Regions from separate parts of the Heyndrickxia vini genome, predicted to be linked through region 3. Evidence: riboswitches for the same ligand, from Rfam matches in the RefSeq annotation. Region 3 holds a riboswitch; each other region holds the start of a gene.
What was found. Region 3 has a riboswitch for cyclic di-GMP ahead of I5776_RS17595 (hypothetical protein). Riboswitches for the same ligand answer to the same signal wherever they lie in the genome.
Positions count from the first base shown of each region.

Region 1: another riboswitch for cyclic di-GMP. It lies ahead of I5776_RS08760 (anti-repressor SinI family protein); the one in region 3 lies ahead of I5776_RS17595 (hypothetical protein).
Region 2: another riboswitch for cyclic di-GMP. It lies ahead of I5776_RS18800 (methyl-accepting chemotaxis protein); the one in region 3 lies ahead of I5776_RS17595 (hypothetical protein).

Region 1 is NZ_CP065425.1:1,754,159-1,762,098, reverse strand. Features, by position in the region: gene I5776_RS08780 (endonuclease Q family protein) at 1-451, opposite strand, end outside; gene I5776_RS08775 (NUDIX hydrolase) at 448-999, opposite strand; gene mciZ (Z-ring formation inhibitor MciZ) at 1,103-1,231, shown strand; gene I5776_RS08765 (aldo/keto reductase) at 1,302-2,216, shown strand; cyclic di-GMP riboswitch class I at 2,554-2,660, shown strand; gene I5776_RS08760 (anti-repressor SinI family protein) at 2,688-2,825, shown strand; gene I5776_RS08755 (helix-turn-helix domain-containing protein) at 2,927-3,259, shown strand; gene I5776_RS08750 (DUF5658 family protein) at 3,285-3,557, opposite strand; partial or broken gene I5776_RS08745 (IS256 family transposase) at 3,675-4,840, shown strand; gene I5776_RS08740 (TVP38/TMEM64 family protein) at 5,082-5,699, opposite strand; gene I5776_RS08735 (TasA family protein) at 5,765-6,373, opposite strand; gene sipW (signal peptidase I SipW) at 6,430-7,008, opposite strand; gene tapA (amyloid fiber anchoring/assembly protein TapA) at 7,008-7,805, opposite strand.
Region 2 is NZ_CP065425.1:3,768,844-3,776,783, reverse strand. Features, by position in the region: one part of gene I5776_RS18820 (IS3 family transposase) at 1-101, opposite strand, end outside; gene I5776_RS18815 (TIGR01777 family oxidoreductase) at 218-1,123, opposite strand; gene I5776_RS18810 (DUF4179 domain-containing protein) at 1,405-3,486, shown strand; gene I5776_RS21840 (hypothetical protein) at 3,628-3,705, opposite strand; gene I5776_RS18805 (hypothetical protein) at 3,690-3,851, opposite strand; cyclic di-GMP riboswitch class I at 4,458-4,542, shown strand; gene I5776_RS18800 (methyl-accepting chemotaxis protein) at 4,766-6,526, shown strand; gene I5776_RS18795 (non-ribosomal peptide synthetase) at 6,623-7,940, shown strand, end outside.
Region 3 is NZ_CP065425.1:3,510,405-3,518,344, reverse strand. Features, by position in the region: gene dhaM (dihydroxyacetone kinase phosphoryl donor subunit DhaM) at 1-367, shown strand, start outside; gene I5776_RS17620 (TetR/AcrR family transcriptional regulator) at 664-1,299, opposite strand; gene I5776_RS21485 (TetR/AcrR family transcriptional regulator) at 1,300-1,563, opposite strand; gene I5776_RS17615 (RNA polymerase sigma factor) at 1,915-2,442, shown strand; gene I5776_RS17610 (hypothetical protein) at 2,426-3,199, shown strand; gene I5776_RS17605 (CBO0543 family protein) at 3,322-3,900, shown strand; gene I5776_RS17600 (ATP-binding protein) at 3,911-5,152, opposite strand; cyclic di-GMP riboswitch class I at 5,336-5,422, shown strand; gene I5776_RS17595 (hypothetical protein) at 5,517-5,822, shown strand; partial or broken gene I5776_RS21480 (carbonic anhydrase) at 5,862-6,113, opposite strand; gene I5776_RS17590 (class I SAM-dependent DNA methyltransferase) at 6,277-6,918, shown strand; gene I5776_RS17585 (PLP-dependent cysteine synthase family protein) at 6,983-7,909, shown strand; gene I5776_RS17580 (bifunctional cystathionine gamma-lyase/homocysteine desulfhydrase) at 7,918-7,940, shown strand, end outside.

The DNA.
Region 1 (7,940 bases), 1.8 Mb from region 3:
CCAACTCTTTAATTTTTTTCTGCAAAGTCCGTGCATCTTCACGTATTCGTTGGGTGCTCAATTGATTATTTTTCACTTTTCCTGTATACCAATTAGAAAATTCTTTTATTTTCTTAAGAGAAGGAAAATAACCTAGTACATGGAGTGGTCCTTTACAATTCTCATCATTTACTTCAATCTCTACCCCTGGAATGAGTGTGACCGAATCTTGAAATCGAAAACCGCCATCCTCCATTTCAACTAGTTCTCCGTTTTGTAGTAAATCTTCAATTTCAGCAATCACTTCAGGTGAATGACAATCAATGACACCTATCAAATCAAGTCCTTTAGGAAGTTTTGCCGCGCGTAAAATATTGGTAAGTGTCAATGTTTTTGAAGCTGTTATTTTAACAGGTTTCCCTGTTTTTGTTCGTCCGATATGAATATGCAGATCAACAAAGTACTTATTCAATTCTTTTTCGCCTCTTTTAATTGTAAATATTGGATTGCATATGCTGTTTTCGCATCACAAATCTTTTGTTGTTCGACTAATTTGACTGCTTCTTCCAAGGTAACCTCCATCAACTCCACAAATTCGTCTTCATCTGCACTTTTTGGATGCTCTTTCTTTTTTAACCCTTTTGCAAAATAGAGATGTAATATTTCATCGGCAAATCCCGGTGCTGTGTAAAAGGAGATGATGTGTTCTAAAGCTTCACACTCATAGCCTGTTTCTTCTTCTAATTCTCTTGCTGCAGTGATAATCGGCTCCTCTCCCGGCTCTAATTTACCAGCAGGAATCTCAATTATTGCCTTATCCATTGGTTTTCGAAATTGTTCAACTAAAATAATTTTATTTTGATTGGTGACAGCTAGGACAGCAACTGCTCCTGGATGTTTAATGATTTCACGTTTTGATGTTTTTCCGTTTGGAAGTTCAACTTCATCAACTTGTAAATGAACCACTTTTCCTTCAAATATTTTTTCGGTCTTCAATGTTTTTTCGGTGAATTTATGCATTTTATCTGCTCCCTGTTCTAATCTTGGACATTATTCATACATTTTAACACAAAAAGAAAAATGCGAAAAAATCTACCGAAAATTCTTCAAGGAGCGGATACGAATGAAGATTTATATTCAACCAAAAGGGGTAATTTTGAGCGGTAAAGCTTGGGAAATTAGAGAGAGTCTTAAATTTTATGCGAAAAAGCATAAGTATGTTAGTGATTGGATAAAAAAAACAGGACAGTAACAATTAGTGGTTTTCCGCACTTTTTTTCGATAGAATAAGTTCTACTAGTGAAAGAAAGGACTAATTTTTCATGAATAAAAATCAATTAGGAACTTCCGAATTATTTGTATCAGAGTTAGGGCTCGGTTGTATGTCCTTAGGGACCAATGAACGAACCGCAAAGGAGATTGTGAAAGCAGCTATTGATGAAGGAATTAATTATTTTGATACTGCCGATTTATATGACTTTGGATTAAATGAAGAAATTGTTGGAAAATCATTAAAATCTGTTCGTGATCAAGTCATTATTGCAACAAAGGTAGGAAATTGCTGGACTGATGATAAAACAAGTTGGAATTGGGATCCTTCCAAAGCTTATATTAAAGAAGCGGTGAAAAATAGTCTTCACCGTCTGCAGACGGATTATATCGATTTATATCAATTGCACGGTGGCACAATTGAGGATCCTATTGATGAAACTATCGAAGCATTCGAAGAACTCAAAAAGGAAGGATTAATCAGATATTACGGCATCTCCTCCATTCGCCCAAATGTCATCCGTGAATACGTGCAAAAATCGAGTATTGTAAGTGTTATGGTCCAATATAGTTTATTAGATCGTCGTCCAGAGGAAGACATACTCCCTCTTTTAAAAGAACACGCTGTTAGTGCTGTGACTAGAGGACCTGTTGCGAAAGGGATATTAAGTGAAAGAAGCTTTGAAAAGATTTCGGACAAAGGGTATTTAGATTATTCGTATCATGAATTAGTTGAAATAATGAAAGAAATCAAAAATAAATTATTGATGGGAAACCGCAATATGACTGAACTTGCTCTACAATACAATTTATCGAATAGTTCTGTAGCTTCTGTGATTACCGGTGCCAGCAATATTGAGCAAATTAGAGAAAATGCCAAAGCGGTTCAGAAAAACCCCCTAACAAAAGAAGAACGCGAATTATTGGTTAAATTGACTAAACAACAGAAATACACCGCCCATAGATGATTAGAGACATTCTCAAAAAGACGTTTTTATAAATAAACAGAATAATCTCAAAAAACATTTCAACAACTTTATGTGATTTTCGACAAAATATATTACTTTCGAGTATTATTTTTATGAGTAATAGTCTTTAAAACTACCTAAAAAATCTAGTTAATCGACTTTTATTTACATCAAAATACAAAATTATTTGATTTTCTACAATTTTTTTATTCCATACGCCGCAAATAAACGCATTTTCGACATCGACAAATTATACGAGTATCTTATTTTCTAATCCTATATACTCACATTTGTAGGGAGTAGACTATAAGTAATAGTAAAAATGAAAGCAATTCTTATCAGAAAAGGGCAAACCTATTGAAAAATGGGGACGCAAAGTCACAGATCTAAGGATTGGGACATAGAGAAACCCTTTGTCCCAGCTATGGTGGCTGGACTACCTAAATACTATCGTATTTTAGGGGGATAAAAATGGAAAATCAAAAGGTTGATGGATTGTCGTTAGATCAAGAATGGGTGAACTTAATTTTGGATGCAATTGACATGGGGATGAGTATTTCCGATATTAAAGAATACTTTTCAAAAAATAAACTGGAGGTTAAATTTTAAAAATTGATACATAGTTCATATCGTGCACGTTTTTTTTGTTCTAAATATGAAACAATTCCTTCGCTATATGTTATAATAAATCGAAGGAAGGTGAGATGTGTATGATTGGTCAACGTATTAAAAATTTTCGACTTCAAAAACAATTATCTTTATCAGAACTTGCAGAAAAGGCTGGAGTTGCAAAATCATATTTAAGCTCCATTGAGCGAAATATCCAATCCAATCCTTCTGTTCAATTTCTTGAAAAAATTGCTGCTGTTTTAGGAATTTCCGTTAATTCCTTATTACATGAGGAAATCGAAGCGACTGATGCAATCGAACTTGACTCAGACTGGGAACTTCTCGTCCGGGAAGCAATGAATTCAGGTGTATCGAAAGATGAATTCCGTGAGTTTTTAGAATTTAATAAATGGAAATTAAATAATCATAAATAAAAGCGTTCATTCAGATGAACGCTTTTTATATTTTTACAATCCAATATATATGAAGTGAAAAAACAAATGAATAGACTACAACGGCCGTATACGTCGTGTATTTCACTATGTTTTTTGTAGGTATTTTGTTTGCATAAAGAAAACTATATAATAGGAAGGAAAACGACAATTTCACTAGTAAGAACAAGAATGGGTGTTGATTGTAAATATAGCCCATTAACGGGTTTGCCTCTTGTATCAAATCTAATTTTAGACCAATAAACGATATGACTGCGTCGATGATATTTAATGCTGCCAAACAATGAAAGGCAACAAGATTAAGTCCATATAATTGTGTAAAAAGAAAAGAGTCATTTTAATCCCTCTTGGAAACAATGTTTTCAACGACGATAAACAATGAAAAGAGGAATATAAAATGACCCAATTACAGTTTAACCTAGATATGGATCTTTTAAAAGAATCTGTTTTGAATTCCAATATTGACGCAGTTATTAAATCAGCGATTGTTTTAGTTTTAAATGAGTACATGGAAAAGGAAAGAGATGATTATTTACATGCGGACGCTTATGAACGCTCTCCTGAACGTCTAGATTACCGCAATGGCTACTATGAAAGAGAACTAACCATGAGTATCGGTAAAATAAAACTAAGAGTGCCTAGAACTCGAAATGGGGAGTTTTCATCTTCCGTTTTTGAAAAATATTCTCGGTGCGACCAGGCTTTAGTTCTCTCTATGCTGGAGATGGTTATCAATGGGGTTTCTACCCGTAAGGTTACGCACATAGTAGAACAACTTTGTGGCGAAAATATCTCGAAGTCATTCGTTTCTTCCCTTACTCAGAAGCTTGATCCTATCGTCAATGATTGGGCCAAACGGCCTTTAAATATAACATACTATCCATTTGTTTTTTTGGATGCAATGTATATAAAAGTTAGAGAACATAACCGTGTAGTCTCTAAAGCTGTTTATATTGCCACAGCTATTACGGATCACAAAAAGCGTGAAATACTTGGTCTAAGTGTAGATCACGCTGAAAGTTTTGAGAGTTGGAGCCATTTTTTTAAACAACTTAAATCACGAGGTCTTCAATCTCCAAAGTTAGTGATTTCAGATGCTCATCAAGGACTACAAAAAGCCATTCAACGAGAATTCATTGGAACTAGCTGGCAAAGGTGTAACGTACATTTTAAACGAAATATCATTGAAAGACTACCTAAAAAGACTCCGCCGATATTCGAATGATGATAAAGCGTATTTTTGAAGCGGTCACTATCGAAGACACCCGGAAATGTAAAGAGGAGCTGATGGATCAGTTTGGTGAAAATTCTAAGTATAAACAGGCACTCTCTATTTTAGATGAAGGGTTCGAAGATACCATTCAATACATGGAGTACCCGGAAGATATACGATGCCACATTCGTAGTACAAATTCTCTTGAACGTTTAAACCAAGAAGTACGTCGAAGAGAAAGAGTTATCCGTATCTTTCCAAATACACAGTCTGCTTTTCGTTTAGTTGGAGCTGTTTTAATGCATTATCAAGAGACCGTATATTCAAAACAAAAATCTATTAAGAGATAGCTATGTTTCATTTTTAAGGTAACTTCCATTCTTGGATTATTCCATATCCAGTCAAGGCTATCAAAGGAAAACCACCTTTGACACCCTTGACTGGATATGGAGTAAAAGACGCATGGAAGTTTCGCTCAAAAAATGTAAAGGGGAAGGATTAACCCCAAATATCATAACAGGTTGAAAACATTGTATAGGATTTTACACAATATTAAGGACTTGACTGGCAACAATCATAGAACCTCCCCATTTACACTTGTATTTTTCTTTTTTGGATATGAATAGTTGCGATGACTGTAATGATGACAAAATAAGCCCCGTAAATTGCGATTGACAGTAACTTATTATTAGCAAATAAACTACCCGCAAACGTAAAAATAATAATTGCGGGAAACTTTCCTATTAAGGTGGCTATAAAGAAAATTGGCCACCTAATCACACTGACACCACAAAGTACATTCAGTAATGGTGCCGGTATTATTGGAGCCAAACGTAAAAGCAGAATGCCGAGAAATGCATTTTTTTGAAAAATACTTTCATATTCTCTCGCCTTCGGATATTTATCAAGTACTTTTTGTACCCATTGCTGGAATCCGTATCTTGCCATAAAGAACATAATCATTGATCCGAAAACACTGCCGCATAAAGAAATGATGGCTCCCAACCAAACACCAAATACAGAACCTATTATCCCTGCAACAAGTGCAAACGGCATAACAGGAAAAAAAACAAGCAAAGCTACAAAAAGCAGGCTAATGATTATGGCCATGCTCTCCCCTGATTCAATCAGATGAAGCATTCCTTCTTTTTGTGTATAGGCAAATATGATTATGGAAATTGTTATCACTAACGTTATGATTTGCTTCATCTAAGTTCCCTCTTTTTCTTAAATACAATTTATAAAAATAGCGTATTCAATGAATACGCATCTTATTATATCTTTTTTAAATCGATGGATTTTTTTCGTTGGTACAGATACAGTGTCGCACCGCCTATAACCAAAACCATGCCTCCAATGATAAGGTTAAATATATTACTTCCTGTATTCGGCAATACTCCTCCATCAGCTGGTAACAGTCCGCCTAATGTACCTCTAACATAGAGCTTAATTGTAAATTTACTCGTTAATCCTTGATATTCATTTCCTAGTTCTGCAGGAAAATCTACTTTGAAGGTAAGAGTTTCTTTATCTGATTTGGCCAATTTTCGGTAATCAAAGCCATCAAAATCGGTAAGTTTCCCACTATATAATACGCTATGTTTATCAGATATTTCAATTTTCAACTGTTTAAACAATTTTTTTGACCCCGACTTAAAATGAGCAGAGGCTGTGTATTCAAAATCTTGTTTTCCATTATTAAGAATAGTATATTCCCTTACAGCCCAATCACCTGGTTTCATATTATCGACATCAAATAAGATTTTATGCGGGGATGTTTCAATATTAATTTCATCATCGGTTGTTGCTGCCGCAATTTGACTGAACGGCATTAGCAGAAAAACCAATAAAACTAGAGGGACCCATTTTCGAATTTTTTTCATTCACTCTCCACCCTCGTAAAAAAAATGTATTAGACGGGAACCTCCCGTCTAATCGATTATGCTGATTTTTCAATGTTTTCCGGAGGAGTCTTTTTGTCATCAATTTGGGCAATCGCTCTCCAAATAGAAATAATTGAATAGCCGAGCAATAATAATCCCGGTAGGATGAGCAGCAAGGCACTTCCATTTTTTGATTGTGAAAAATTAATGAAATAGCCTACGTACGGTAAGGTAAATCCAGTATATTTAGCTAATATATTTTGCGACAGGACCGGTTCCATATCTGCCGTTTTATTATTATCGCCTTTTGTTCTATATATTACGTCTTTGCCATTTTCATTTACTTCGATAATTCGATGAGTCACTATTGTTTTTTCATCTGCTTTAAATGTAATGACATCGCCTTTTTTAAAATGTGTTTTATCTTCTGCAGGTTTTACGGCGATAATTGATCCGGTTTTGATGCCCGGTTCCATTGATCCAGATAATACTGTCTTTAACTGATAACCTAAAAATTGTGGTTCACCGCCCGATGCTTTAGAGGATATCACAACGAATAGCATAAAAACTAAGACTAGAAATAAGATTGTTGTGATAATTGAACTAATCCATTTTGTGATTTTTTTTGTTTTCATTACTTGTCACCATCCGTTTTTGTATTTGATTCCCCATCTTTCGGTTCCGGTTCTTTTGGTTCCGTAGTTGTCGTTTGATCTTTTTTATTTGGATCTTGTTTTTGGTCTGTATTTTCTGTTGAATCTTTAGGATCCTGTTTTTCATTTTTATCTTTATTTGCATCATCATCGGAATCTTCTTTTTTATCTTGATTGTCTTTCTTGGTTTCATCATTTCCGTTTTTATCATCAGGTTTTGTTGTTTCATTTTTCTGATCGTCTTTCAGTGTTTCATCTGATTTTGATTTATCATCATCATTATTTACAGGGTCTGAAGTTTTCACTTCATTACATGTGATAGTAATTGTTTCACTCCATAATTCACCCTTACCTGGGTGACCTGTTCTTTGTAATGCCTTAAATTTATAATTCCCAGGTTTACTTACATCAAATGAAAGATCACTCGATTCTTCTGAGGCCATTTTACCGATTGAACCTTCACCAATCTTCGATCCCTTTTTCGGATTTCCATTTTCTGCGTAGTACACTTCAAACGTTGAAGTACCCTTCATCTCTTTTCCAGTGTTCTTTATAGTTGTAGTAATTGTAGTTTTAACACAACTTGCGATTTTTTGATCATTATTAGTAAATTTGAGTGAACTTTTATCCCATTTTCCATCATCAGGTTCTTCAACTTCCCATGTACCTGCTGTGATTGTACCGTTTACATGATCTTCATCATTGAAATAGGCTCCGGTGTTTGAAGTTAGATAGGAACAGGTAAATATGGCGATGTACCAAATAGCTACGATTTTCACTATATTAGTTATTTTTCTATTTTTACCTTTAAACTTACGAAGACGTGAGTTTCTAATAGTTACTCCCCCTTCCAAGTGTTTATGGAATATTTTTTATTTTTTTTAACCAACCCTACATAAATATGTATACGTTCG
Region 2 (7,940 bases), 260 kb from region 3:
AATTCATCTGTATAAGTGATCCCCTTTGAACTTACAGATTTAACGTATTTATTGGTTTTTAGCTGCTTGATCTCTTTCTCCGTGAAAGTCTTTTTACTCATAATTTCCCCGTCTCCAAGTTAATTCTCTAGTTGTATTTATTAATTATACAAAAAAGCACCCTATAGGTAGACTTTTTTATGTGTCTACTCTATAGGGTACATTTTACCTTTTTTCCCTACTTTTTTGTTAGCAGATCTTCCAAAGCTGAGTTGAGTGAAGGGAACATGAATGTAAATCCTTCTTTCATTAATACTTGCGGTATAACTTGTTGTCCTTTAAGAACAAGGTTACTTTTTTGACCAAGGGCTAATTTCATTACAAATGAAGGAACGGGTAACCAATGGGGTTTATGTAAAACGGAACCGATTGTTTTACCAAAATCCTTCATCCGTATTGGAGATGGTGATGTCACGTTGACAGGGCCATGTATTTTATCATTTTCAATGACAAATAGGATGGACCGTACTACATCTGCTATATGGACCCATGACACCCATTGTTTACCTGAACCGATAGTGCCGCCCGCAAATAATTTATATGGCAACGACATAAGAGGAAATGCCCCGCCTTCATTTCCAAGCACAACACCGAATCTCATAAAGACGGTACGAATTGAATATGTTTCTACTTGCTTTGCTTTGTTTTCCCAATCATGTACAGTCTTACCTAGAAAATCATTTGCTGTTTCTATAGATTCTTCCGTATATACGGCATCTAATGATGATGGGTAAATACCGATTGCACTTGCATTAATTAGTGCCGAAGGCTTTTGTGGTAAAGCTGATATGATTTTCAATAATTCATCAGTTGCTCTCATTCGACTATCATAAATTTGCTTCTGATGGTTTAAATTCCATCTGCCATCGTTAATTGAAACACCTGCTAAATTAATAAATACATCGGCATTCCCTAATTGACTTTCTGGAGTAGTACCTTCCTCAAGCCACTTTAAATATGATATATTTCCCGTAGATGTTTTTTCCTTCCTAGTTAAGATAATAATTTCATGCCCATCATCAATTAATGCGTTCGTCAATTTTTGTCCAATAAATCCTGAACCACCAGCTATAACGATCTTCATTTTTTTCCCTCCATTATAAATTAGTAAAGTTGGAGAAAATATCTTTATTATTTCTATACCCTTCAATCAATTATGCTTTATTTACCTAAATCATGTACAATAAAAAGAGGGATAAAATTGTTTTTTTAGTAAACAACTGGATGTGGGGTAAATTTTTACGGAAAGCATCTAAGAATAAAAGACAGAATAATGGTAACCTTTTTAAAAGATAGAATGATAGAGTAGATTAAAATATAAATATCATTAGGTTTAATGAGACAATTCAAGGGGGGAATGCGTTGATGATTCCAACAAAAATAGAGCCCGCTTTAATTACTACTAAAAGAGAAAAGGGCATGGAATCCATCATCGATTGGTTCGATCTGCACAAACAGTCGTTCTATATTTTGGGGTGGTCCTATCTTAGGAATCAGAAGCAAATGGGGGAGCTTTTTTACCGGACCATTATAAAAGTTCTCAAAGAGTTACCACAATTAAAAAAAGAAACATCATTTGAAACGAGTGTTACATCTATTTTTATACAAACCTGCCGGGAGCTTTCAACAGATAGAAGTTTACAAGCTGTAGAGGAAGGTTCACCGCAGCAGGAATTATTTAATGCACTCCATCAGTTGAAGGAGAATGAGAGGGAGGCACTCGTTCTTACCTATTTAATAGGGCACACTCATGAGGAAGTATCACATCTTCTCCAAGTTTCAATAGAAAAGTTGAAAGAGTTATTGTTTTTCGGAATCCAGTCACTTAGAAAAGGAGTGGGTTATGAGCAATCCTTTAATGGATGTAATGACTACCATAGGTATTACATTGATTACTTAGAAAAAAATCTTGATCGAGCAAAAAAGATTGATTTTGAGGTACATATGCATAATTGCCAAGATTGTCAGGAGGATCTGGCGTCCTTTCAGAGGGTCATGGTAACTATTTTAAACTCTAAAAGGATCATTGAAGACTTACATGTTCCTTCTGATTTCATGGAAAACGTCAAAGCTAGGTTGTTAGAAAAGGAAAAGATCAGAGAATTAAAGAACAATAAACGAAAAAAAATTGGGATTGCTATTGCAAGTTTTTTCGCATTACTAATCGGTATCGGGATATTTACCGGCTCATTTACTAACCTCTACTATACATGGACAGAAGAAGATCAGGAATTGCGTACCTTCCTGCAAAAAGGCTTGGGTGAAAGGCTGAACTTGGAAGCTGAGAGTAATGGGATAAAAATTAAGATTAAAAGCGCGATTGCTGATGATATTCAGACACTTGTTTTTTATGAAATAGTAGATACAAGGGAAGATGGTCAATTCTTTATAGACTTTGGTGAAGGGGTTTCTGTCGAGAACGAAATTGAAACGAATACCGAAGCAAATATGAGATTTTATCCTCCTGACCTAAAATCGGATTTAAACAATAAAGAAAAGAACGTGTATCACGGAAAGATTAGTCTTCAGCCACTACTAAAAGATAAAGGGACTATCAAACTTACAATCACAAAGCTTCTAAAATTAGTTCGTAATTCCTCAGATAAGAATAGTTTATGGGGTTTCGAGGACATGGAAGAAGCGGAAACAGGGAAGTGGAACTTCGAGATCCCTGTAACAAAAAGGCCGTCCATCGAATATACATTGCGCGGTGAAACAGTGGTCGAGGGGATTCCAGTTCGCTTTGACAAGCTAACCATTGCCCCAACAACGACGGTTTTAGATTATGCTGTTAATAATAAACGGACAGATAAACGGGTTGAGTTTCTTAATCTCGATAATCTAGAAGTGAATAATAAAAAAGTGAAAGTTGACTTATATGGGGCTTCTTTTTTAGATCAAAACACTGATTGGAGTACTTTTCAGGCAAACTTTGACCCTCTTTTTGGAGAAAAGCCAAAAGAGGTAAACGCTCAATTCAATTCTGCCCAATTATCATTTAAAGATGAAAAAACTATTGAATTGGATGCTTCTAAAGAATATCCTCAAACCTTTGAATATGCAGGAAGTAAAATTTCCATCGACAAGGTGAAAGTTGGACAACCTACTGAGGTTGTCGTAAGCAATTCCGAAATTAAGAATCGTGCATATGAGTCGCTCGATTTGGAAATCTTCGGTGATGATAAAAATGATCTGAGTTCAATAGAAAATGAGAATCAAGGAGTGCTAGTCGATAAAAACGGGAATGAATACGATATGAATGAAAATCCTGTCGCATATGAAATGGTCGAGCAGCCGCGTTATTTCGAAACTGTTTATAAAATGACGTTACGCACTGACAATGCAAAAGAAAAAGTGATTCCCAAAAGACTGGTTATTCACGGATATAATACAATGAAATATATGGATGATGTTGTGAAGGTTTCTGTGAAGCATAAAATGAAATAATCATCCCAGCCTAGTGTCAAAACTGGGCTTTTTCCATTTGTTAAGCCAGTTCAACTTAGATTAATGACGAAAACGCAGTATGTTTCATGTGGGGTTGGGTGATCCAAAGAATTCAGATAGGATACGGCCTGTTTAAGGTTATTAAGGAATAATTGTGGCGAGGGGAGTTCGTTTGTTAGCGTTGTAGAAAGCATGATTTCTAGCTATAGATTCAAACAAAGCAGCAGCTTTTTCATAAATAGTTGGTTACCAGAGATTGTTTGCCTGGGGCGATTTATAGCTGAATCAAGAAGACCTGGATCATTTACACCAACTTGCTCTAATGGGGAGTATAGACGAATTTGTACAATATTGATGTAGCACAAAAAAGATAGACACCTTCATATTGATAACGGGTTCACTTGTAAGTCGCAAAACGGTAAATCACATAAACTTCACTGTTTAATTCACAGTCAAAAAGACTTAGAGATGTAAATATCTCTAAGCCTTTTTTTTACAAAATCACAAATGCATTAGATGCTAAAGCGAGTTTGATAAATAAGCGGAGAAAGTTCCCTTAATTAGCATAATAGCACTGAAATTAGCTAAAATAGACGGAAGTTTTCCGACTATTGACTCGCAAGACATGAAAATGTGTAATTTTGCTTTGCTTAATCGGAAAATTTCCGCTTATATCCCCTAAACAAAGCATATTTCTGCAGTATAACCGGAGATTCTCCGCTTATTTCTTACGATTAGTCAATAATGGTTTGCACAAAAAATTCACATTTTCAAAGTAATTCCTTATTTATTATTCACATATAACATTTTACCCTGTATAATATTTTGATATGGGTAAAACGTTCTAATCAAACTTCTTTTGTTTGAGTAAATTATCCTATCGTATCAATAGTGATTTAGTTCTATTCATTAATCCTATCTTTAAATTACAAACGAGATTTCTCGCTAATACAATTTCATAGAATAATACCTTTTGATAAGGGCAAACTTATTGAAAAATAAGGACGCAAAGCTACGGATCTAAGGCTTTTAAGCTAGGACCGCCGGGTTACCAAGAAGGATTGGAATTTTGAAATGAGTTTATATGTACAGCTATGGCTTTATTTAACTTCATTTATTAAAAGCTCACCAATCTTAATTGGTGAGCTTTTTTGTCTGTGTATCACCTTTTTTAAACTTCAATAGTTGAAGGAAGCGCGAGTTGGTATGGTATTAGCTTAAGATTAGTGATTAGGCTATAAGCCGAAAAGGTTAAAAAATAATGAAAGGAATGTTTATTTTGAAGAAATTCTTTAGTTTTGCAAATGTATCATACAAGGCGCGATTTACGATGGTAAGCGTTATAAGCACATTAGTAGTCGCTATTGTCGTTACAAGCATTAGTTATTTTTCAGACATGAATTTTCTAATGGATAAGTTAACAACCGATTCTACTAACACGGTAAAGGCTTGGTCAAAAGATTTAAATAATGATGATATTTTATCCTTAATGGAAAGTAAGGATGAGAATAGTGAGATTTCGAAAAGTCTTGTCGAACATTTTGATAAATTAGCAAAATATCAACCTGCCGTAGCTCAAGGATATATTTTTGGGACTGAATTGAAAAATGGTACAGATACGAGTGTTGTTTCAGGGCCGACTTTTCTTATGGAGGATTTCAAGAAATCAAATCTTAACATCGGAGATATGTATACACAACCTGATATCATTGCCAAAGCTATTAAGAAAATGAAAGAGACAAAGTCATTAGTCTCTTCCGAACCTTATAAGGATTCTTTTGGAACATGGATTACGGTGTTAAAACCAATCATGAACCCACAAGGTGATGTAGTAGCATATTACGGAGTAGACTTTGAAGCAAAATCTTATATCGATGGTAAACATCATGAAACGTTCATTATTATTAGTATTTTAATAGGATTATTGATTGTAGCATCAGTGATTCAATATTTTATTATGAACAGAGCATTTAGACCTATTCAGGGCATGATGGTAGGGGTCGAAAAGGTATCAAATGGAGATTATTCAATTAAATTAAAAGAGACGAAAGGTGAGTTCGGTCAATTAGCAGTTAAATTTAATGTGATGGTTGAAACGGTTGGAAATCTCTTGAATTCGGTGAAATCTGCATCAAGTGAGACGACAGATCATGCGAATACTCTTTACTCATCAGTGGAAGAGTCAGGAAAGACAATTGAACAGATAACAAGTGAAATTACCGAAATGTCCTCACGTTTTAATACTCAGACGGAGGCAACAGATGAAGTTCTCCAATCATTACAAGAATTAGCTACTGGTGTTGATTCAGTTGCACGTAATTCAACAGATGTTAGTGAGCTTTCCGTTAAAACGGAAGAGCAAGCTCAAATAGGGAATGAATCAGTCAACAAAGTGAAAGAGCAAATGGCCTATATCAGTAGTTCAACAAAAAATTCGGAAGAAAGCATTTTAGCTTTGAAAACACGCTCAGATGAAATCAGTAAGATTGTTCAGTTAATAACCGACGTCGCAGACCAAACTAACTTATTAGCTTTAAATGCTGCTATTGAAGCAGCAAGGGCAGGAGAACAAGGAAAGGGATTCGCAGTAGTAGCTGATGAAGTAAGGAAACTTGCAGAGCAGTCAAGGGAATCGGCTAAGCAGATTGAAGAACTAATTTCCGGTATTCAAATTGAAACAGGGAAAGCAGTTGAATCCATTCAAAGTGAAGCAAAATTTGTTGATGAAGGGGTTAAATTGGTAGAAGAAACGGAGAAAGTTTTCTCTGAAATCTTGCATTCTGCTGGTAAGGTAGCTGTTCGTATACAAGAAGTATCGGCGGCAACACAACAAATTGCTGCAGGGAACCAACAAGTAACATCTACTTTTGAACAGTTATCGGTAATCGCAAATAAAAATAATGAAACAGTAGAGACGATATCGGAAAATATTCAGGAACAAGAAGCAACTTTTAAAACAATCATCCAATCAGCTAAAGATATGAGCCAAGTGGCAGAAGGTTTAGATAGTGTTGTATCAACTTTAAAGGCTGATAGATAGGTATAAATGTGAATGGTCAGGTGTTCGTGATGAAAATCTTGAACACCTGATAGATCTTTATTAATCTACATTTAATAATTGAAGGATAGAGGGATTATGACAAAACAGATCAATAGTAAAGAAAATATCAGTGAAATGATTAATACGTTAAATTTTCCAGTAAAACAAGAACTGAAATCAACTTCCAATAAATATAAAACCTCCATAAAAAAATTACCCTATACAGATAATGTTTTGCTTGTAACAGCTTTTATTTCATGGATTCATCGCATGACAAATGAAGAGACGGTTTCTTTAGATATACATAGGAATGGTAAGTTTTACCCATTGGAAATCTCTTTCTCTAAGGAGACTACAGTTAAAACAGTAGCATCTATGGTACAAAAAGCTCTTTTGAAAGGCGGAGTAGAGGCTAGTACAACCCATATTATATTCACAGATAAGCAAATCGATGACGTGGAAGATATTGTATTTCAGTTGGTTGTAGAAGGGGATAAATTCTATTTTGCTGGAGCAGAGAAAATAATTAATGCCAATTTTGAGCAACGCTACTTATCTAGTTTCAATATTCTAGCACTTGACCTTACTTACAATAAAGAAAAGGCTGTGCTTGATTTAGAAATTTTAACACCCGAAGAATTAGTACTATGGAAAAGCATCAATAATAATAAAAAGGACTTTCCAAAAGGGGAAACCTTACACAGTATCTTCTCTAAAACGGTTAGAAATTACCCTGAGAAATATGCACTTTCCAATGAATTTAATAAAATCACTTTCCGAGAATTAGAGAATTACTCCAATCAAGTCGCAAACTATTTAGTAACGAATGGGGTCAAAATAGGGGATTATATCGCAGTTTATATGGAAAGAAGCATTGAGGCCATTGTTGGGATGTTAGGGGTCATGAAGGCAGGAGCGGTGTATGTGCCGCTAAGCCCGGACAACCCAAACGAGCGAAATGCGTATATTATGAAGGATGCGAATACAAAAGTCGTTCTTACAAATAGTGAAAGTATGCATCTCATTGATGGCGTAGTGCCTGAGGATGCACAAATAATGAACATTGAAAATATTGCTGGTCCATCAACACCTGTTCTTGTAGATGTGAAAGCGACAGATATTGCTTATATTATTTATACCTCCGGGTCAACGGGGAAGCCAAAAGGGGTTAAAATTCCTCATAAAAGTATTATCACATTTGGCTACTCCGAATTAGAAATCTACGATATTACGAGTGAAGATACGTTAACACAATTTTATACATTAACTTTCGATGCATCGTTACTGGAGCTTTGCCCGATGATTTTCACTGGTGCATGTTTATATATGCTTTCAAAGGAAGAACGGTTAGATGTAAGTCTATTTGCAGATGCCATTAAGCGCGAAAATATCACGTCAGCCATGATGTTACCGA
Region 3 (7,940 bases):
TGTTGGTATTGTCCTTATCTCACACAGTTCAAAAATTGTTGAGGGCATTAAAGATATTCTTGCACAGGTTGTGAATAATGTCCCAATTGGTACAGCCGGAGGAACGGACGAAAATGAAATAGGTACGAGTATTGAAAAAATAGTAAAAGCAATCGAGCAAGTCCATAATGAAAAAGGGGTCATACTCCTATATGACCTTGGTAGTGCCATGATGAACGCAGAACTTGCTAATGAACTAACAGGCTATAAAAATATAAAAATAGCAGAAAATATTCCATTAGTAGAAGGAGCCTATATAGCAGCAGTCGAATCTAGTATAGGAAATGACATTGACAAAATCATCCGCAGTATACGCGAGTCCTTTTAATGGATTGAGTTTCTAACAAAGCACAGAGTGGATTGGAGCGGAAGGAGTTTGACTCCTGCAGCGGAAAGGAACGGTTCATTTTAGCCCTTAAACCCCTTTAATAAAACAAAATCCCGGTCTTAATAAAGACCGGGTATATAAAAAAGGAGGTTCACTAGACTTTCTTAGGGGGGGAGAGTCTAGATTTAAAGGATTAAGCATTGCTTGTCCTTGGTAAATACATCATAAAATAATTTTCCTACATCTGAATGAAAGGAAGATGAAAAATTAATGAGAAACAAAATTGTCACAAATGATTACAATTCTTTTACGTACTCTTGAACAATTTGGCCAAGTTTTTCAATCTCTTCTTTCCAATGCTTTGAAGGATAGTCTTTCATCATAAAAAGTATGCTTTCAATTAAGAAAATCTTCGGTTTCCTTGATATAAATAACTCTTCTTGAATGAAGTCTAGCGATTCTTTATACTTACTTCTTTTTTCATTATCCTCAATCATTTCCAACAATTCTTTTAAATATTTGATCTGCTGATGGACACGCTCCTTATATCCTCTTTTTTTCTCCGAAAACCCTGGAAGCCATTGTTCAATAATGTCGGGGTCTAATAATTGTGCATGTGAATTTGAAACATCTTCTACGATTTTCTTCAACCGTTCTACACTGTAGCGAATAACCTGTAAGGGAGAAGCATTAGAATAAAATTTCGCCAAATAATTATAATGAAAATTATGATGAAGAATCCCAGTAAACATGACGGCACAATCTAATAAATATGGTTTTTTGTCTTCCCCAAAAATATCAATTAACCGTTCATTCATCCAAATGAGATTGTCATATTGTGTACGTTTAAAAAATTGCTTCAAATCTTCGTCTTTAGAAACAGTCACCTCTTCAAAAAGAGAATACAGTTTATCAGGTTTATTCGTTTCCATTTATAATTCAATTTGTTTAATAAAAATTTCAATATCCGACCGATTTTGTCCAATTAATAATTTTTCTCTCTTTTTTTCAAGTTCATTATACGAATCCGCGAAAATCGCGAGTAAAAGTTCATTTTTCGAAGGAAAATAATTATAGAATGTACCTTTTGAAATACTGCTTCCTTCTAAAATATCTTGAATAGAGGTTGCTTGAAACCCTTTATGAATAAATAATTGATGGGCAACAGTCATAACATGCTGTTTTCGACTTTTCATTTTTATCACCTGAATTTAAAATTGTACTACTTGTCTAAATGTATACTAACTTATAATTCCATATTGTACAAACTTATATATACTGCTATTTTATTAGTGAAAAAACATGGAATGAACGTATAAAAAGTTATTCCGTATAATTGAGAATGGTAGGAAGTCCCGCATGCGTTTAATGTGGTTTTTTTTATTTTTAGGGAATGGTAAATTTTACACAATACGGATAACTTTATTATGAAAAGTGCCTATGTCCGGATCCAGCCATATCTACTAGAAAACTTTAAGATTTTTTAAAACTTTTTAAAAGGATTTCCGTCTAAATATAGAATTTTAAAAAGATGGGGGGGACCTGAGTTGCCTGATGCAAAACAGATGGAAATTGAAGAATGGTATGAGAGGTATAGTGATGCGATTTTTAAATATATTCTCCTCATGGTAAAAGATTATCAACTTGCTGAAGATCTAACCCATGAAACTTTTATGAAGGCCTATACAAAACATCAAACGTTTAAACAAGATGCAAGCCCAAAAACATGGCTATTCACGATTGCACGAAATGTCACCTTAGATGATTTGAGAAAACGAAAGCCGATTATGCTGTTTAAAGATGTGTTTAACTCGAAAAAAGATAAGCAGCCATCACCTGAGGAGATTGTACAGATAAAAGAAACGTCCCAAGAACTGGTTAAAGCATTAGGTGAAATTAAGACATCCTACCGAGAGGTGATTATTTTACGAAAGATTAAAGGATTCTCCATTGAAGAAACTTCTAAGATTTTAAATTGGTCGGAGAGCAAAGTGAAATCAACGTTATTCCGAGCCGTTCCCGCATTGGAAAAACAAATGCTAAAGGAGGTTTTCTTAAATGAAAAAACAGTTTGATGAAAGTATATATGATACATCACTGGAAAGATTGGATTCAGAAATTAGTTGGAATATCGATCGAAAGAGGAAAATGCGGAAAAAAATCGCAGCAGATTTAACTAGAAGAAATATGCGCTCAAAAACCCAAAAGGTCTTTGTTTATTCATCGACAGTAGTTGCAGCCCTTCTTGCATTTATTATTTTTGGGTATAACATCGTAATGGATAATAGTAACGATATTCAAAGCGCAGCTCCACATAATCAAAATGTACATAATGTACATGGTGCATCTAAAGGTAATATAGATTTCCCTCTTTTTCCCGCTAACGGAGAAGTGAAAGGCAATACATTTACAATGAATGATCGGACCTCATTTATTATTTCAGACGAAGCTACAATCCCTGTTGATATCCGAAAGGTACTGCCAAATATTACTGGATATGCTTCTATGGCGAATTCTACTAATTTACAAGATGTCATGGTCGATTATCCGTATAAAAATAAAGGGAATTCCTTATTAGTTAGAGTACTGCCAAATGACGAGGAAATTAATGAGATTATAAAAGAGCTAACGAACAAAGAATCGGGATATAAAGAAATGAAGATTTCCAATAAACATGCCGTATTATGGGAAAACACGGAGAAAACATCCCCACAAGTCTTTATTGTAACTAAACAGTTTATGTATACTATCCAATATGCTTATAACCAACAACCGATAATAGATGAAAAACCTTTAATAGATCTGGCGAAACAGATTCAGTTTTATCAATAACGAATAAAAAGCCCTATTCTAGGGCTTTTAATCGTTTCTCAAATACAATTTTGAATAATCTTTCCTATAGGTGTAAAACTAATGGTCACTTACCCAAATCATTAAAAAAGGAGATGGGGAAATTGACTGGGGAACAAAGACTATCCTTAGAAAAAGTAGAAAATGCCCAGGAACATGCAGTCCACACGTTTATGGAGTACTGGCATCGATTTTCAGACTTCCATACATGGCAATTTTGGTTACATATGGCTATGCTTGTCGTACCGTTAATCTGTGTATTCATTTTAATCGATCGAAAAAAGGCACTTCAAATTGGATTTTATGGTTTTAATGTACATGTTTGGTTCACTTATATTGATACAATTGGTGTTAGGAATTCATTATGGGTATATCCGTTTCAAGCGATTCCGTTTATACCTGTAAGTTTCGGTTTAGATGCTGCTCTTATCCCGGTGTTATTTATGCTTGTTTACCAATGGTCGATTAACGAAAAGAAAAATTATTATCTTTGCTCCATAGGACTTAGTTTAATTTTATCTTTTATTATTAAACCGATATTTGTTGCAATGGATCTTCTTGTTCTAATGAAAGGAATGAATTATTTTCATTTGTTTTTAGGGTATATAATTGTACTCTTGTTGTCGAAATGGATTGCTAATTTATTTTTATATATGCAAAAGAAAAGCAAAGCAACAGTATAAGTTGTTTCGCTTATTGAATCATTATCGGTATATATGGCTGGTTGATTGTTGGTATTGTAATCTCCACGGTCGTCCCTTTATTTAGTTCACTTGATATATGAAAGGTTCCGTTATGGCTTTCGATGATTCTATAGCATGTCATAAGTCCTAGCCCTGTCCCTTTTTCCTTCGTAGTGTAAAACGGCTCCCCTAATGTAGAAATACGATCTTTAGGAATGCCGATTCCTTGATCAATAATACAAATTGAGAGCTTCCCTTTTTGCTTTTCCTGGACCTTGATTTCAATCAATCCACCATTCGGCATTGCCTCGATGGCATTTTTTAAGATATTGATTAAGACTTGTTTTAGTTGGGTTTCTTCGCAAGAAATTCGGGGTATACTTTCATTCATATCAACGTTTATTTGAACATTATTTAATATTGATTGTGTATTGATTAATGTAACAACATCTTCGATTAATGTTCTTACATCATTTTCTTTAAATACGACTACAGAAGGTTTGGCCAGGACAAGGAATTCACCTAAAATAATATTAATTCGATCCAGTTCAGTTAGTACAAGGTCATAATACTCCTTTTGATAAGTATTTGAACGGAATAATTGAATGAACCCTTTTATAGAGGTAAGTGGATTACGAATTTCGTGTGCAATTCCAGCAGCCATTTGACCGACAATGGCTAGTTTTTCCGACTTTTGAAGGAGAGAATCGGTTTGCTTTTTTTGATCGGTTACATCTTTACCAATAGATAAAATGACATCTTTTCCTTCATATCGCAATAATACTGATGTTGCATCAAAAAATATCGTTTGCCCATCAAATCGAATCAATTTGTGTTCAATATTAGGAAGAGGCATCCCATTCTTCTTAACTTGGTGCACCCTTTCAATTACTCTATCAATATATTCCTTATCAATAAAATCGTATATGGATTTAGAAATGATTTGACGTTTTGATGTAGCTTTCAACATTGAAATTGCCGCTTCATTTGCGTAGATAATTATTTCATTGTCATGAATGAAAAGCGGATTTGGCAACCAATCAATTAATTTTCGGTAACAAGCTTCATTTTCTCTTTTTTGTGTTGCAAAGTATTGTAGTTTATCATACTGCCAACCAACAAACCAGGCAATAACAGTCGCAATAACAGCGTCAATCATGTCACTAAATTGAAAATGCTGGGTAATAACAGCTTGTCCAGTGGAAAATAGGATTGAAACAGAAATTAACACAATTTGTGCAGTTTTTTTCATGGATAGGTCCCTCGTCCAGTGTTTTAATATAAGTATATAGTAATATAACTGTCTTAAAAATTGAAAATTATCAAATAATTTTCGACAGAAATATGTATAAATGTCGAAAAATATGAATATTTGTTGATAAAATTTATGGACAGTAATAAAATGAATAGTATTAAAAATTTCAAAATATCAACACTACGATAATGGCAAACCTTGCGAAAGTTAGGGACGCAAAGCTACGGGTCTAAGGTTCTAAGGAATGATGATCGCCGAGCCACCGAATAGTCATGAAAAGATTTTTATTGGCTATTTCTTATTTAGGAATAGTTTTTTTATTTCTATTCTTATTTAACATTATTAAGAATGGAGGATTATAATGGAAAAACCCTCGATTAACACGGATACATCGACGGATTATACGAGTGTCCGAATTAGTTTAAATCAATTAAAAGGTTTGTTAAAAATGTATATTACTCCATTATCGGGATTAAAGATTAGAACAAAAGATGGAGAATTATTCGAGGTGAATACTGAAACAATCATAAATGTTTTGGTTACTCATCTAAGCCGCACACAATTACTCGAGCTCCTGCATATGTTTCAAATAATCAAAAAGCGGAAATCCAACATTAAACATTATTTTGAATATATTTTGCAAGGAATTGTATTTAAAGATAAGTAGTAAAAGGAAATTTCCCTGCACAAGGCAGGGAATGGTTAGTTAGTTATTATATCCATCAACAACAAGATCTAATTTTCCTGTTTCCGGATCGATAACTAGACCTTGCACTGGAATATCATCTGATAATAAAGGATGTTTTTTAATTATTTTAATGTTATGTTCTACACTCATTCCGCATTTGTGATGTCCAATGACTTATATTTTGTCAGCTTGGAGCTCACAAACATCAATTGATAGACTTTTCATAGTACTCCGAAAAGGATGAGAGACAATGTCCCCGGCATTTTTTACCCTCTCTTTTGAAAAAATCTTTTTAAATAGTAATAATCCCATTCCAGTGAAAACGACCCCCATTATGGATGATTGCCCATTTTTTATCCAAGTAATTGCACTTTCACCTATTCCGTGCTAAAGTTAATTCATAGTTATTTTATAGGAAATGAGGGAATTAAGTTTGGGCAGAGAATTTAATGAGCTTTTTGATGAATGGTCCCTTTCTTATGACAATACAGTTTCCGGAAATGATCCGGAATATGAAGATGTGTTTATCCATTATGATGAAATATTAACGAAAGTCGCCGAACATGCTTCCGGAACCGTTGTTGAGTTCGGTGTGGGAACAGGAAACTTAACGGCGAAGTTATTAAATAGAGGATTAAATGTATATGGTATGGAGCCTTCTGAAGGGATGCGAAAGATCGCTCGCAAAAAGATACCATACGTAAAAATTTTGGATGGGGATTTTTTAGAATTTCCAAAGATATCAGAGTCTATCGATACTTTTGTGAGTACTTACGCTTTCCATCACTTAACAGATGAGGAGAAAGCGAAAGCGATTAAAAAATATAGTACGTTGTTAAATAATGGTGGGAGAATTGTTTTTGCCGATACCGTATTTGCAACTTTGAATGCCAAGATGGAAATGATTCAAGATGCAAAGCGAAAAAACTTCCTTCGATTGGCGGAAGATTTAGAAAGAGAGTACTATACAACAATTTCAGTTTTACAGGATATTTTTAATCAAAATGGCTTTTCCGTCTCATTCACGAAATTAAATCCATTTGTCTGGTTAATAAATGGCGAAAAAGTAGAATAATAGATTCAGTAATTGCACCTAAAGCTTAAATAAAATGAATGATTGGCTAAAAGAGGGATAGGCAATGAAATATGCAAAGCATATCAGTGAATTGATTGGAAATACACCGTTAGTTGAAATTACTTCTTATTCACTTCCGAAAAATGTTCGTTTATTTGCAAAGCTGGAATATTTTAATCCAGGAGGCAGTGTCAAAGATCGCTTAGGTCAATATTTATTGAAACGAGCATTAGATGAAGGGAAGCTGCAGAAGGGTGGAACCATTATTGAGCCGACAGCTGGTAACACGGGGGTCGGCCTTGCGATGGCTGCTATCAAGTTCGGGGTAAAGGCGGTTTTCGTGACACCTCAAAAATTTAGTATCGAAAAGCAAACACTTATGCGGGCACTTGGTGCAACAGTCGTAAATACACCTACGGATATGGGCATGCAAGGTGCCATTGAGAAGGCGAAGGAGCTTTTAATAGAAATTCCTAATTCATATTACCCAGGACAATTTCAAAATTCCGCTAATCCAGATACGTATTATGAAAGTTTAGGACCAGAGATCTACGAAGCTCTTGATGGAAAGATAGATGTGTTTGTTGCGGGGGCGGGTTCTGGTGGAACGTTTATGGGAACTTCCCGCTTTTTAAAAGAAAAGCTTCCACAGATCAAAACGGTAATCGTTGAGCCAGAAGGTTCCATTTTAAATGGCGGGGAGTCTGGTTCGCATCGGACAGAAGGGATAGGAATGGAATTTTTGCCGCCATTTATTGATCGGGAATATTTCGATGAGATTCACACGATCTCAGATGAGGATGCGTTTTTTCGCTTAGCAGAGATTGCACGAAAAGAGGGGCTTTTAGTCGGAAGTTCTTCAGGAGCTGCTTTAGAAGCATGCTTAAGAGAAGCGAGGCAAGCAAAACCTGGAACGAATATCGTGACCATTTTTCCCGATAGCAGTGAGCGATATATAAGTAGCGGGATATATCAATTCAATGAAAGGTGAGAAAAAAGATGAAGAAGAAAACAAAATTTAT